Regions from separate parts of the Exiguobacterium acetylicum genome, predicted to be linked through region 3. Evidence: riboswitches for the same ligand, from Rfam matches in the RefSeq annotation. Region 3 holds a riboswitch; each other region holds the start of a gene.
The links. A riboswitch is a leader RNA that binds a small molecule or an ion and turns the genes downstream of it on or off. The one in region 3 is predicted to bind S-adenosylmethionine.
Positions count from the first base shown of each region.

Region 1: another riboswitch for S-adenosylmethionine. It lies ahead of K7G97_RS02480 (2,3-diketo-5-methylthiopentyl-1-phosphate enolase); the one in region 3 lies ahead of K7G97_RS14790 (alpha/beta hydrolase).
Region 2: another riboswitch for S-adenosylmethionine. It lies ahead of K7G97_RS16215 (amino acid permease); the one in region 3 lies ahead of K7G97_RS14790 (alpha/beta hydrolase).

Region 1 is NZ_CP082333.1:459,732-464,709, reverse strand. It holds gene K7G97_RS02495 (sugar ABC transporter substrate-binding protein) at 1-1,063, opposite strand, end outside; gene mtnA (S-methyl-5-thioribose-1-phosphate isomerase) at 1,075-2,124, opposite strand; gene mtnK (S-methyl-5-thioribose kinase) at 2,121-3,287, opposite strand; SAM riboswitch class I at 3,366-3,469, opposite strand; SAM riboswitch class I at 3,675-3,776, shown strand; gene K7G97_RS02480 (2,3-diketo-5-methylthiopentyl-1-phosphate enolase) at 3,847-4,978, shown strand, end outside.
Region 2 is NZ_CP082333.1:3,145,915-3,150,892, reverse strand. It holds gene K7G97_RS16230 (GntR family transcriptional regulator) at 1-333, opposite strand, end outside; gene K7G97_RS16225 (ketopantoate reductase family protein) at 516-1,430, shown strand; gene K7G97_RS16220 (polysaccharide pyruvyl transferase family protein) at 1,635-3,101, shown strand; SAM riboswitch class I at 3,210-3,311, shown strand; gene K7G97_RS16215 (amino acid permease) at 3,389-4,792, shown strand; gene mmuM (homocysteine S-methyltransferase) at 4,767-4,978, shown strand, end outside.
Region 3 is NZ_CP082333.1:2,877,933-2,882,910, forward strand. It holds gene K7G97_RS14780 (methionine ABC transporter permease) at 1-639, opposite strand, end outside; gene K7G97_RS14785 (methionine ABC transporter ATP-binding protein) at 629-1,657, opposite strand; SAM riboswitch class I at 1,744-1,847, opposite strand; SAM riboswitch class I at 2,097-2,198, shown strand; gene K7G97_RS14790 (alpha/beta hydrolase) at 2,266-3,024, shown strand; gene K7G97_RS14795 (thymidine kinase) at 3,099-3,713, opposite strand; gene K7G97_RS14800 (DedA family protein) at 3,897-4,547, shown strand; gene K7G97_RS14805 (type B 50S ribosomal protein L31) at 4,584-4,829, opposite strand; gene rho (transcription termination factor Rho) at 4,921-4,978, opposite strand, start outside.

The sequences.
Region 1 (4,978 bases), 790 kb from region 3:
CACGCAACCGGTCCATCCACGGTTCATTGAATTTGTCCGATGTACTCCATCCTTTGATGATCGTATCGAGATTGTACATCGTCGTATCCTGCTTCAACGCCTTCTGCTCCACGAGTTTCGCGTCGAGATCAAAGCTGTCCGGTGTCTTCTCGCCAGCGATTTTCTTAGCCAGTAATCGCATATCCGTTTGTCCAATCAAGAATGGATCCACCGCACTCGTCGAGACCCAGTTACTGTCTTTTTCACGCATCAGGTTGATATCCTGATTCGAGACATCGATCGAGATCAGCGGGATTTCTTGACGTTTATTATCCTTGAGCGATTTGTAAGCCCCTTTTGCGACTTCGTCCCACGCTCCCCAAACCGCATCAATGCTTCCTTTCGGATATTTCGCGAGAATCGCATTCATCTTCGTTGCGATATCCCCTTGGACATCTTGGAAGTTTGTCGGTCCAACCGTCTCAAGCGTTTTGATCTTACCGTCTGCTTCGTACGTCTTGTAGATTTCCTGACGACGATCGAGCGGGGCAAAACCTGGTCCGAACCAAAGTTTGATGACACGGACCGGCTTTTTGTCCGTCACCTTCGTCACTTCATCAAGGGATAGCTTCGCGAGTTGATGATCGTTTTGGAACGTTTCCGTCACACCTTTTAACGCCGTTCCTTTTTTCTTCGTGACCGTATCAAACGTCACGACCTTAAGTCCTTTATCGACCGCCGGTTTGATCATGTCATAGGCGTAGTCTTCCTTACCATGCGAGATGATGAGCCCATCATAATCTTGCTGAATCGCTTGTGCGACCAGTTCCTTGAACTTGACGTCATTGCCTTCTGAGATGAACGTGCTGACTTTAAAGCCGAGCGCTTCGCCTTCACTTCGTGCGCCATCAAGGAATTGTTTCGTATGGTCGTCCGATGCCAGGTTGCGGATGACGGCGATCTTGACGTCCGATTGAACCCCTTTTGGTACATCCTTGACGACCTTCGTCGTCGTCGCTTCTCCATTCGCACAAGCCGCTAGTAACAGTGCCGGTGCTAGGACGGCGTAAGCTAGTTTTTTCATGACATATCTCCTTATCCGAGGGGTTGAAGCCCTGTTAATTGTTCAATCGTTTCTTCATTCGGTTGCGTGATGACACCAAGTTCGGTAATGATGCCTGTGATTAAGGTGTGTGGTGTGACATCAAACGCTGGGTTGAAGACGGCGACGCCTTCCGGTGCTGTCGCAATACCTTGGACAGTCGTCACTTCCTGCGGATCACGTTCTTCGATTTCGATCGCGTCTCCGGAAACGAGCGAGAAGTCAAATGTTGAGAGCGGTGCTGCGACGTAAAACGGAATACCAAAAGCTTGCGCGAGCAATGCCAATTGGAACGTCCCGATTTTATTCGCCGTATCTCCGTTTCGTGTAATGCGGTCGGCACCGACGATGATCGCATCGATCTGTTTTTCTTTCAGCGTGTGAGCGACCATGTTGTCCGTAATTAACGTGACATCGATCCCGGCACGTTGCAGCTCCCATGTCGTCAGCCGTGCTCCCTGCAGTAACGGTCGCGTCTCACTCGCAAAAACGGATAATTCGATGCCGCGTTCTTTTGCGATGTAGAACGGCGCAAGTGCCGTTCCATAAGCAGCGGTCGCAATCGACCCAGCATTACAAATCGTTAGGATCCGGTCGCCTGACTGGAACAATTCCAGTGCATGAATCCCGATTTGACGTGACGTCTGCGCATCCTGGTCGTATAAGGCGACCGTCCGTTTTTCCAACCGTTCGCGGATCTCTTCTACCGACGTCCCGTCTTGAATGATTGGATTCAATTGATTGAGGACATTTCGCAAGTTGACGGCCGTCGGTCGTGTCGCGAGTAACGTCGCCGATGTCTCAAGCAAGACTTGCTTGTAGACCGGAAGCGCCGCTTCAAACCGGTACGCTTCTTGAACGAGTACGAATCCCCCGAATAAGCTGATCGCAGGTGCGCCCCGAACGCGCAGTTGTTTAATCGCCTCAACCGCTTGCGCAAGATCAGCAATGACTTCATAGTGCTCTTCTTGCGGTAGACGTGTCTGATCGAGAATCGTCAAGACACGATCTTCGTAACGGATACTTTGAACGAATGTAGTCATCGGCTGAGTTCCTCCGTTACGTCAAAGTTTCGTAAATCATCGAATGTCCGGCATTCTGTACGGCGTTTGATTAACGCTGTTCCTAGACGGAGCGCGTGACGTTTCCGCTCTAAGCGTTCCGTCGTTGAATCGATTGATTCTAAATCAGCGACCGGTGCAAGACCAATCGTCCGCCGAATCAATTCGCAACCGGCAAAGCCAAGGGCATCCTGCAAGATCGTGCTCAGTACATCATCGACGAGTCCTGATGCCTGGAATGGTTCGACGGCTTCCCGTTCCCATAATGCACGGAACGTTGAAGCGAACGTCAGCCAGAACGTATCGATATCCTTGATTCGGGCGTCACGTCGTGTAGGGTAATCCGGATATGCCGCGAAGAATAGATGCGCAATGAACTGCCCGACATCGAATCCGAATGGACCATAAAAGGCGAATTCAGGGTCGATGACTTTCGTTTCCGTCGCCGAGGCGAAGATGCTTCCTGTATGTAGATCGCCGTGCAGCAATGCATCTCCTTTCGTGATGAAGAGCGCTTCAAGTTTTGCGACTTCGCGTTTCAACTCATCGTCTGCCCATAGACGTGCCACCTCTTCTTCGAGTCCGGTTTCAATCTCGTTCGTCTCCGCGTCATGAAACGGATCCGTGAAGATTAATTTTTCCGTGATGTCGCACAAGTCTGGATTGTAGTACGTTCGGGCGACACGTTTCTTTTCAACCGGACCAAGCGCAAAGTCCGATGTATGGAATAACGTCCGAGCGAGATAAGAACCGATATGTTCCGCAAGCAACGGATACTGTTCACCTGCGAGTAAACCGCTTCGAACGATCGTCAGATGTGAAAGATCTTCCATGACCGTATACGCCTCTTCATGACTAGCATGAAAAACACGTGGCACGAACGGTACGGCATGCCGTGCGAATTCACGGAGTGCGGATTGCTCGATCCACGCTCGTTCGAGCGATAACGGCCAGCTCTCCCCGACGACCTTCGCATATGGTAATGCTTGTTTTAAAATCAAGCGATGTTCGCCTTCTCGAATCCGAAAGACGAGGTTGAGGTTCCCGTCGCCAATCTCTTCTGCTTCGACGGCTCCATCGCCGATCAGTCCTAATGTCCGAACACGATCAATCGCGTCCTGTTCCGTGAATGCTTTATATGTCATCTCAGTTTCCCCCTATGTGATACACGAAAAAGCGCCTCTTTTCGTCATCGAAAAGAGGCGCAGAAAAGTCACTGCGTCCTCTTATCTCTCAGACGAAACGTCTGTTGGATGTAGCACCGTGCCTAGTGGTCGGTTGCTGCGGCGTCATCGGGCCAATTCCCTCTGCCAACTCGCGATAAGAGTCGTATGTAGTTGTCGTGTGTGATATTGATTTGAATCTTACGCAATCAACTTCCTCGCTGTCAAATCGAAATCAAGCAGAAACGGACATCATTTTTAAGTCATCTATAGAAAGAGTATTTTCAAAAAAATAAATTTTCTAAAAATAGTTTGACAAGTCACGATTCTCATGTAAAAATTGCAATTAGATTTCACAATTTCATCCAATTCTTATCAAGAGCAGACGGAGGGACAAGCCCTACGATGTCGCAGCAACCGACCTTTTGGCACGGTGCTAATTCTTGCAGCTACTAAGCTGACAGATAAGAGTCCACGTTCGAATCATTCATGGTCTCTTGTCGCTGACGAGAGACCATTTTTTTGTTGAAGGAGGAAAGACATGGCTTATATCACTGCTACTTATCAATTGACTGCCCGTGATCGACTCGAGCAACGCGCTGAACAACTCGCGCTTGGTCTGACAGTCGGTTCTTGGACGGAACTGAATCATCTCGAACAACAACAACTCGCCTCGTTCAAAGGGGAAGTCGTACATACCGAAGAGCGCGATGGCAAAGGATATATCACGATTCGTTACCCGGAACATAACGTATCGCGCGACTTTTCTGCGATTCTGACGACCGTCTTCGGGAAACTTTCACTCGACGGTGAAATCAAATTAACGGAATTGCTACTACCCGATACATTTACGTCGGACTTTCCAGGTGCAAAGTTCGGGATCGAAGGGGTCCGTTCCTTGATCGGTGTCGAAGATCGCCCATTATTAATGAGCATCTTCAAAGGAGTCATCGGACGCGATTTATCGTTCCTTCGTGATCAACTCGAAGGACAACTCGCTGGTGGGATCGATCTCGTCAAAGACGATGAGATCCTATACGACAATCCATTGACACCGACGATTGACCGGGCACGGATCGGACGTGAGGTCATCGATGCTCACTTCCAACGGACCGGTAAACGTGCGTTATATGCGATCACACTCAGCGGTCCCGTCTTTACGCTCAAGGATCAAGCCAAGCGATTGATTGATGCTGGAGCGACTGCTTTCTTGCTGAATACCTTCACATACGGACTCGACGTCTTACGCGAACTGGCAAGTGATCCGGAAATCAACGTTCCGATCTTCAATCATCCGGCATATAGCGGTGCGTTGATCGCTAGCCCGAATCACGGAGTCGCAGCTCCTGTCTTACTCGGCACATTACCGCGCGCTGCTGGAGCAGACTTGACGCTATTCCCGTCTCCTTACGGCAATGTCGCTTTGCCAAAGGATGTCGCTCGTGGCATCGCGGTCGAAGCGACCCGTCTCGGGCAGACGAAATCGATCTTCCCGGTTCCTTCAGCCGGTATTCATCCTGGACTCGTCGCTCAACTCGTACGGGACTTCGGGATCGATTCCGTCATCAACGCCGGTGGCGGCGTACATGGTCATCCGCAAGGTGCTGCGGCTGGCGTCATTGCTTTCCGTCAGGCACTCGATGCGGCACTCGCAAATGAATCCCTATCGACGG
Region 2 (4,978 bases), 270 kb from region 3:
GAGTTCTGTCCGTTCGATTTTGACGAGTCGTTCGAAGACAAACGTTTCGATGAGTAGCCGGACATCATAGATTTCCTGAATGTCGCGCTCAGACAAACCGACGACGACTGCTCCCATCCGCTCGAGACGAATCAATTGTTCGGATGCAAGGACCTTTAATGCATCACGGACAGGCGAGCGACTGACTGAAAAATCAGAGGCTAATTTGTTCTCAGATAAGATGGTACCGCTTTCAATCCTTCCTGAAATGATGCGCATCCGTAGCTCGTGTGCAACACGATCTCCGGCGGAAGCTTTTGATAACCACTTCAAGGGGTATAACATTTCTGACATGGAATCACCTGATTTCTAAAGTGAGTATACTTGTATACAAGTTAGTATATACGTTTTTTTCTAAAATGCAAACGCTTAACTTAAAACGGATCGATCCACGCAGAAATCAGGAAATCGGTTCCAAATATGTTAGGGTGAAGGAGTAAGCAACGCACAGAACGGGTAAGGAGGAGGTAGTACATATGAACATGTTAGTTGTAGGTGCAGGGGCAGTTGGAGGATATTTCGGAGGTCGTCTTGCTGAGCAAGGAGAGCAGGTGACATTCCTCGTCCGTCCGAAGCGATATGAACAACTACAAAAAACAGGACTGCACATCACTAGTCCTCATGGCGATATGACGATTACGCCTCAGTTGATAACACGAGACATGCGACCGGATCGTGCATTTGATGTCATCTTGCTTTCGACGAAAGCCTATCACTTAGATGACGTCCTACAAGATCTTGCGCCATTTGTTTCGAACGAGACGTACATCATTCCTTTATTGAACGGCATGCAGCATATTCGACGGTTAACAGAAGTCTTCGGAGAAGATCGAGTACTAGGAGGTCTTTGCTTCATTGAGTCGACGCTTGATGCAGAAGGGCGCATTGTACAGACAAGTCCGTCGCATCGGCTGTTGTTTGGTTCACGAACCGGTAAACCAACAGCGCGTCTAGAGAAAATCGCAGCGTGTTTTGCGAAAGCGAAGGCACCAATGAAGTACTCGATGCATATCATGGATGACATGTGGCAAAAGTATCTCTTCATTTCGACATTTGCGGGCGTGACGACGCTATTTCGCTCGGCAATCGGTCCGATTCGAGAAGAAGCTGTCGGACATCAAATGATTTTAGACGTCATGGGGGAAGCGAAACAGGCGATGGAAGAACAAGGGGCAGTCTTTAATGACGATGTAGAAGCGGTCTTGCTGAAGCAGATGCATGCAATGGAAGACACGATGAAATCGTCGATGTTACGCGACATGGAAAAGGGACAGCCCGTCGAAGTGGAACATTTTTTCAGTGCATTATTGAAGCCTGCTAAGACTGATCAGATGCATGCCTTGAAATTAGTCGAAGCGAATCTACGCATGTATCTCGAAACGATTAAATAGTCACATTTTTCTATTTTAGAAAAATGATGGAGTGGTGCAAATGTTTCGTTTTGATGACGAAAGACCTGTTTCCCTTAGGAATCGTTGACTTCCGAAATAAAGTTCATCTATTCTTAATGAGATTGAAAAAAACTGATAATATATTTTTCCGTATTTTTTCTTGCAAGGACGAATGAAGCAGACGAGAGGGGAAGTTTATCCATTATGAAACGTATTATTATTCGTGCAGGTATGACACCATTCGAACAGTTCGATGCTCCTTATTTGATGAAACATAATTCCATTGGAGGAAACGTTGGAAATCTTATCTATCAATACAGTATCTTTCGGACGTTGATGACAGAAGGTACGACAATTACACCTGACTATTACTATTACGACGAAGAACGGGCAGACGAAATCAATGCCAACTTTGACCTTTATGTCATTCCGTTAGCGGACGCATTCCGAAAAGAATTCGTACCGACGTTACGGAAATATACACGTCTCATCAAAAAATTAAAAATTCCAGTCGTCGTCATCGGTGTAGGGTTACGTGCACCGTTTGAACCAGACTTAGATGGTGGATTCCCATTCGATGAAGATGTCAAAGCGTTCGTCAGTGCCGTTCTCGAGCGCTCGAGCATGCTGGGTCTTCGCGGGGAGATCACGTCGAAATACTTAACACGTCTTGGTTTCCGCGAAGGGATCGATCATCGCGTCATCGGATGTCCTTCGATGTACGCGTTCGGTCGCGACTTGCACATCCGTGAAACGAACATCACACCTGAGTCGATGATTACGGTCAACTCGTCACGTTTAGCTCCACAAAACGTCCTCGATTTCATTACACGTGGGATGGAAGAGTATCCAAATCATTACTTCATTCCCCAGTGGATGAAGGAACTGAAGTTGACGTATACAGGGACGCACCCGATCGCAGATCTTTCAGTGACGAACTATCCGGTGAAAATGTCGGATCCTGCTTACATGAATGATCGGGTTCGTTTCTTCTTGAACGCACAGACATGGTTCGATTTCATCGGACAAGCAGACCTTAGTTTTGGTGCACGCTTGCACGGAAATATCACAGCAACGCTTGCAGGTACGCCGAGTATCCTCATTCCAAAAGATGCACGGATGCGCGAATTGACGGATTACCATCAGTTGACGCACATTTGGGCGAACGACATCACAGCGGATACACAATTATCCGACGTCGTAGCAAGCGCTGACTTCCAAAGTCCGGCACGTGTTCAAGCGCGTAACTTCGACAACTTCGTTGACTTCTTGAACGTGAACAATCTTGAGCATATCTACCAAGAGACGAACTATCCTGAGAATGTACCGTTTGACCGTCAAATGGCGCAAACCGAGTTGCTCCCACCAGTCCAACCGATCTCTGGCGTAAGTCTTGAGGAAGCAGTCGCTCGTTTTGAACGGTTCTTCCCGGAACAAGAGAAGAAGATTGCGGATGCGCAAAAACAAACAAAAGCACAATTAGCTGAAAAAGATAAGAAAATCAAAGCATTGCAGAAACAAACAGGAACGGCTCAAAAGGATCAAGAGATTGCGGCACTCAAAGCGCAATTGGCTGCCCAAACGAAGAAAATGAAGCACCAGCAAGGAACATTGAACCGGAAAGCGGTTCGTGCAGCCTTGAAAACAGCGGATTTATTCGCTAAAAAGTAACCCTTTAAACATTCCGGATCGATACGATGCGGAATGTTTTTTCGATAGAAGTATTCTGAATTGTGTTGACAATTTGAAAAAGACTTGATAGGGTTATGAACAATTACATACTTATCCAGAGAGGTGGAGGGACTGGCCCTATGAAACCTCAGCAACAGGTCGAAAGATACTGTGCTAATTCCTGCGGGTGCTGCACCCGATCGATAAGATTTCCGAATTGTCGACCGACGCATCCGTGAGGATGCGTTTTTTGTTTGAAGTAGGTGGAATGAGGAGGAAATGGATTCATGAAAACGAGCGGAGCATTTCGACGCAAGATGGAATCACGTCATCTGATCATGCTGTCGTTAGGTGGTGTCATTGGAACCGGATTATTTTTAAGTACAGGTTATACGTTGGAACAAGCAGGACGCGTCGGAACGATTTTATCGTATTTGATTGGGGCCGTCGTCGTTTACTTAGTCATGTTAAGTCTCGGTGAACTCGCCGTGCACATGCCGGAAACCGGATCATTCCACAAGTACGCAACGAAGTACATTGGACCCGGCACCGGTTATACAGTAGCCTGGCTCTACTGGCTGACGTGGACGGTCGCCCTTGGTTCAGAATTCACGGCAGCAGGCATTTTGATGCAACGTTGGTTCCCGTCGATTCCTGTATGGGTGTTCAGCGCATTGTTCGCTGCGATGATCCTCGGTATCAACGTCTTGAAGGTTCGCGTGTTCGCTGAAGTCGAGTTTTGGTTTTCCGCCATTAAGGTCGTGACGATCATTGCTTTCATTTTACTCGGTGCGGGAACGATCGTCGGCTTCATTCCACTGCAAGATGGTAGCCCGGCTCCATTCTTTTCTTCGTTAACCGAAGGCGGGTTGTTTCCAAATGGCGCTTTCGTCATCTTCATGACGATGCTTGCCGTGAACTTTGCTTACTCGGGAACGGAACTAATCGGTGTCGCAGCGGGTGAAGCAGTCGATCCGAAACGGACGATTCCGCTTGCAATCCGGACGACGATTTTGCGACTCGTCCTCTTTTTCGTCGGTACGATCATCGTGTTAGCCGTCTTATTACCAATGGATGGGAAAGGTGTACTCGAAAGTCCGTTCGTCGCCGTGTTTGAACGAATCGGAATTCCCTACGCGGCAGACGTGATGAACTTCGTCATTTTGACAGCGATCTTGTCGGCAGCGAACTCTGGACTTTACGCTGCCTCTCGGATGCTCTGGTCGCTTGCGAACGAACGCATGATTCCACGCTTCTTCGCCCAGGTGACACCAAGTGGGGTTCCACTTCGAGCGGTATTGTTCAGCATGCTTGGCGGAGGACTTGCCTTGCTGTCTAGCATCTATGCAGCAGGAAGTGTCTATATCGCGCTCGTCTCGATTTCCGGTCTCGCTGTCGTCGTTGTTTGGATGAGTATCAGTGTTGCCCAGTATCGTTTCCGGAAACAATTCCTCCGTGAAGGGCATACGGTCGACGAATTGGTCTATCGCACACCACTCTTTCCATTCGTACCGATCGCCGCTTTCGTCGTTTGTTTGATTTCTCTGATTGGTATCGGATTTGATCCGACACAACGAATCGCCTTGTACTGTGGTATTCCATTCATCGTAATCTGTTATATCGTTCATGCGTTCACGAATTCTTCTCAGAAACGGAGTGTTGAAGATGTCCCGAATCAAAAATCCAGTTGATCAACGATTACAGGAAGTTCCCTTTCTTATTTTAGATGGTGCCCTTGCAACCGAACTTGAACAGAAGGGATTCGACCTGAACGACCCACTTTGGTCAGCACGTCTCTTAATCGAAGCACCGGAACAGATCGAAAACGTCCATCGTGACTACTTTGAAGTAGGTGCCGATGTTGCGATCACTTCAAG
Region 3 (4,978 bases):
AATTTTTCGTGCGACGATATTGCCAGTCGTCTGTAAGCCTTGGACTAAGATGACGAGAATTCCAACCGTGATGATCATGACTTTCGTATCGAATCGTTGATAACCATAGGTGATCGCTAAGTCACCAAGACCACCGCCTCCAATCGCACCTGCCATCGCCGACGCCCCGATCAAGCCGACCGTCGCGATCGTTAAGTTCAGGATGAGTGAACCGAGTGCTTCCGGTAGGAGGAAGCGGAAAATTGTTTGAAACGGTGTCGCGCCCATCGCTTCTGCTGCTTCAAGAACGCCTTTATCGACTTCGAGTAAAGAACTCTCGATCAGCCGCGCCATGTACGGTGCAGCGTAAAAGACGAGCGGGACGATGGCGGCTTCTGTTCCGATCGATGTCTGGACGATCAACCGTGTCAACGGGATGATCGCAACGAGTAAGATGATGAACGGAATCGAGCGAAAAATATTGACGATACTGTTGAAGAACGTGAACAGCGGGACATTTTCAAGCAATGCGCCTTTTCGCGTGACGACAAGCAGGATCCCGAGTGGTAAGCCGATCAAGGTTGAGAATAAGAGTGAGATGGAGACCATCGTCATCGTCTGTAAGAATGCTGTCCAAATATCACTGTAGTTAACTAGCATCAGCGAGCACCTCCTCAACCGTCACCTGTGCCTGATCGATGTAGTGTAACGCTCGCTTCACTTCAGCCGGCTCACCAATCAACTCGACGAGTAAGGTGCCGAACGGCGTATCCTGCAATTCTGTGATGCTCCCGTGCAAGATATTGACATCGACGTCAAAGCGTTTTGCGACTTGCGATAAGAGCGGTTGACCGGTATGGTGTCCGAGGAAATGAATCTTATAGATCGGATTCGCATTCCGGGACTCGATCAACTGGCGAATCGATGCTGGAATCTCGTCGTGCATGACGGAGCGGACGAAGTTTTTCGCTGTCTCAGTCTGCGGGTTTGAAAAGACGTCGAAGACCATTCCTGACTCGATCAACTTTCCAGCTTCGATGACGGCGACCCGGTCGCAAATTTCACGAATGACGCCCATCTCGTGGGTGATTAAGAGAATCGTGATCCCGTACTCGGCATTGATCCGTTTTAATAACTGGAGAATATGATGTGTCGTCTGGGGGTCGAGGGCTGACGTCGCTTCGTCACATAAGAGGACGGAAGGTTGCGTCGCGAGTGCCCGGGCGATACCAACGCGCTGTTTCTGCCCACCCGACAATTGATCCGGATAATGATCCGCCTTGTCCGCGAGATCGACGAATTCGAGTAACTCCGTTACCCGGCGGCGAATCTCGTCTTTCTTGACGCCTGCGAGAACGAGTGGTTTCGCGACATTCGTAAAGACCGTGTTCGCATTCAATAGATTGAAGTGCTGAAAGATCATCCCGATCCGTTGTTTTGCTTGGCGTAATTTTTTCGGAGACAGTTGCGTTAAATCTTCCCCATCGACCGTCACCGTTCCTGACGTCGGTCGTTCTAACAGATTGACACAGCGGAGCAGTGAACTTTTTCCGGCACCGCTAAAGCCGATGACACCAAAGATTTCGCCTTTTTCGATCGTCAGGTCGACACCGTCGAGCGCTGCGATCGCCTGATCTTTCGTGACGTACGTTTTTTTGACTTGATGAAATGCGATCATTCCGTTTTCCCCCTTCATTCAACAAAAAAGGTCCCTTCTTGAGAAACAAGAAGAGACCTGGATCCGCACAGTGGCAGAATCCACTCCACTCATCTCTCAGACATCTGTCTGATGGAATTGGCACAGTGCTCATAATGAGTCTGTTGCCGAGGTTTCGTAGGGCCAGTCCCTCCACCTCTCTGGATAAGTATTGCGGTATGAAATTCGTATGTGCGTTGTTGCGTTGTTGCTTATGTCGTAAAACTAATTTTTACATTACGGGTCGGAACTTTAAAAGTCAACCAACTTTGCAAAAATAATCCATTTGGCGCATATCGATGGATGAACAAGTTATGAATTAGCTTAATGAACGGATCATGATTCGTCAAGAACGATTTGACAAGTCATTTTCGAACGTGCTACCATCGTTTCAATGATTATTCCGACAATTCCAATATGATATTTATCAAGAGTGAACGAGAGACCTGGCTCTATGACTTCACGGCAACCTGCAATCTGTAAGGTGCTCCGACCAGCAAAGCGCGGCTTTGGATGATACGGTGAAAAACTCGTGGGCGTCCAAGCAGTGACGTCGACGAGTTTTTTTCATGAATGGAGGAAAAATAGTAATGATGAACTATCCTGTACTGACTGGTGCTGAAGCGTTTTATTTTCAAGGTGGACCGATCGGCATTCTAATCTGTCATGGTTTTAATGCGACACCGCAAAGTGTCCGAGACGTCGGTGAGGCATTCGCTGCTGAAGGTTTTACCGTCTATGCCCCGCGCTTACGTGGACATGGAACGAACGTCCGCGAGTTTGAACAATCGACTGCTCGATGTTGGAAGCAAAGCCTGCAAGACGGCTATGAACGTTTACAAGAAACATGCGATCAAGTCTTCGTCATCGGTCAATCGATGGGGGCGACGCTTGCACTGTCACTCGCCGCTGACGGCATTCCGTTCGCCGGCATCATTACGATTAATGCTGCCCTTTCCGTTCCATCCTATGAAGCACTCTCGTTCGACGACGGTCCACAGTATTTACCGGAAGGGGCACCGGACATCAAGCGGTCTGCTTTCGAAATCATCTATGACCTCGTTCCGAGCCGTTGTGCGTTCGAACTCGTTCGTCTGATGGACGAGACGAAAGGACGTCTTGGATCGATCCTTCTACCGACCTTGATTCTTTACTCGGCGACGGATCACGTCGTTCCGCCATCGAGCTCAGATTATCTGCATCAACATATCGGGACGAATGATAAACGCAGCTACTGTTTACTCAACTCGTATCACGTCGCGACACTCGATTATGATCAGGATTTGATCGTTCGTGAGACGATCCGCTTCATCGAACGCTCAAGCCGGTTCTCACAGGAAACGGGATAATAAAAAAAACAGCTATTCACTTAAAAGCGAATAGCTGCTACATCAAAGGACGACCGCGATCGGTTCGTCTTTTTTTAATTTTCTTGGTGCTGCACCGACTGGAGCGGCTTCGGTTTTCCAGGCACCTCATGGCAATGGCGGCATCGTGGCTCATACGATTCTGAAGCGCCTACTAGGATGATCGGATCATCGTAGTTCGCTGGTTTTCCATCAATCAACCGTTGTGTCCGGGAAGCCGGATCCCCACACGAAAGACAGATGGCTTGCAGCTTCGTCACGAATTCTGCGCGCGCCAGTAATTCCGGCATCTTGCCGAATGGCTCTGCCCGGAAATCTTGATCAAGACCTGCACAAATGACGCGTTTTCCGTCTTGTGCGAGTGCTTCGATGACTTGTACGATCTCATCATCAAAGAATTGAACTTCATCGATTCCGACGATTTGTGTTTCTTCTGCTACTGCTGCGTAGAGATCGCGACTCGTCGCCATCGGAATCGCCACGACGGAGTTGCCGATATGAGAGACGACATGCTCTTCATGGTACCGGTCGTCGATTGCCGGCTTGAATACTTGAACGGGCAGTTTGCCGTACTGCGCCCGTCTGACACGACGAATCAACTCTTCCGATTTCCCGGAAAACATACTGCCACAAATTACTTCGATCCAGCCGTACTGATTTATTACATGCATCATCGTCCGACACCGTCCTCTAAAAATAGTCACTTTAACGAGTATAGCCCGAAACGGTATCGAGAAAAAGGGTTGACTTCCGGAAATCAAAATTCATTTTTTCTTTACCTAGAATTTTTGTCCTTTCATTCCAACCGTCCCCTATTTCCTGTACACTGAAGAAGAAGACTCTCACGAAAGAAGGTGTCCCCGATTCATCATCTCTTACATGACATCCTGCACCAATATGGTGCCCTTGGTCTCTCCGTCCTTCTCGCAGGTGGTATCGTGGGATTGCCGGTTCCTGATGAGACCCTGCTCGTCCTGTCCGGTTTTTGGATGCATCAAGGCAATCTACCACTCGTCGGTACGATTCTCGCCGCTTACGCCGGCAGTTGTATCGGGATGACGATCAGCTATTTACTCGGATTAAAACTCGGTATGCCACTATTACACCGCGTCGGACCGAAAATGCGTATCTCAGAAAAACATATTCTTTCCGCTGAAGCCGGATTTCGTCGTTACGGAAAATCGGTCCTAATCATCGGTTACTACATACCTGGTCTCCGCCAACTCTCTGCCTTTTTTGCAGGTGTCTCGAAAATGCCGTTTCGCGTGTTTGCGAGTTATGCGTATACAGGTGCGTTGATTTGGATCAGCGTGTTCTTAGGCGCTGGCTACTTTGTCGGTCGTCATCTCTCGTTCCACAAAGTCGTGGACTATATCTTGGCACATCCGGAAGTCATGCCGTATTTAATCGGGATTGCCGGTGGAATCGCCTTCTCCTTCGTCTTGAAGACGTATCTCGCGTATCGTTCACAATTCAGTCTATACAAAAACAGCCTGCTTCCATAATGGAGGCAGGCTGTTTTTTTAAGAACCGACAAGTGATTACTTGCGGCCGTATTTTTTGTTGAAGCGATCGACACGACCATCTGCCGCGTTGAACTTTTGACGACCTGTGTAGAATGGGTGCGAGTCTGAAGACACATCCACACGGATGAGTGGGTACTCGTTACCATCTTCCCAAGTGATCGTTTCGTTCGAAGAACGAGTAGAACCGCTTAAGAATTTGTACTCAGTCGTTGAATCCATAAATACTACTTTGTTGTAGTTAGGGTGAATTCCTTGTTTCATGGTTGATTTCTCTCCTTCCGCCCTGGTTCATTTGCTGAGCCAGAGTAAGTTACCTTCCTATACTAAACGATTTTTTTACGCGTCGCAATAGTTATTTTTCCGTCGTCGTTTCCTTCTTGACGGTACGCGGTTTAGCCGGTGCGCGTCGG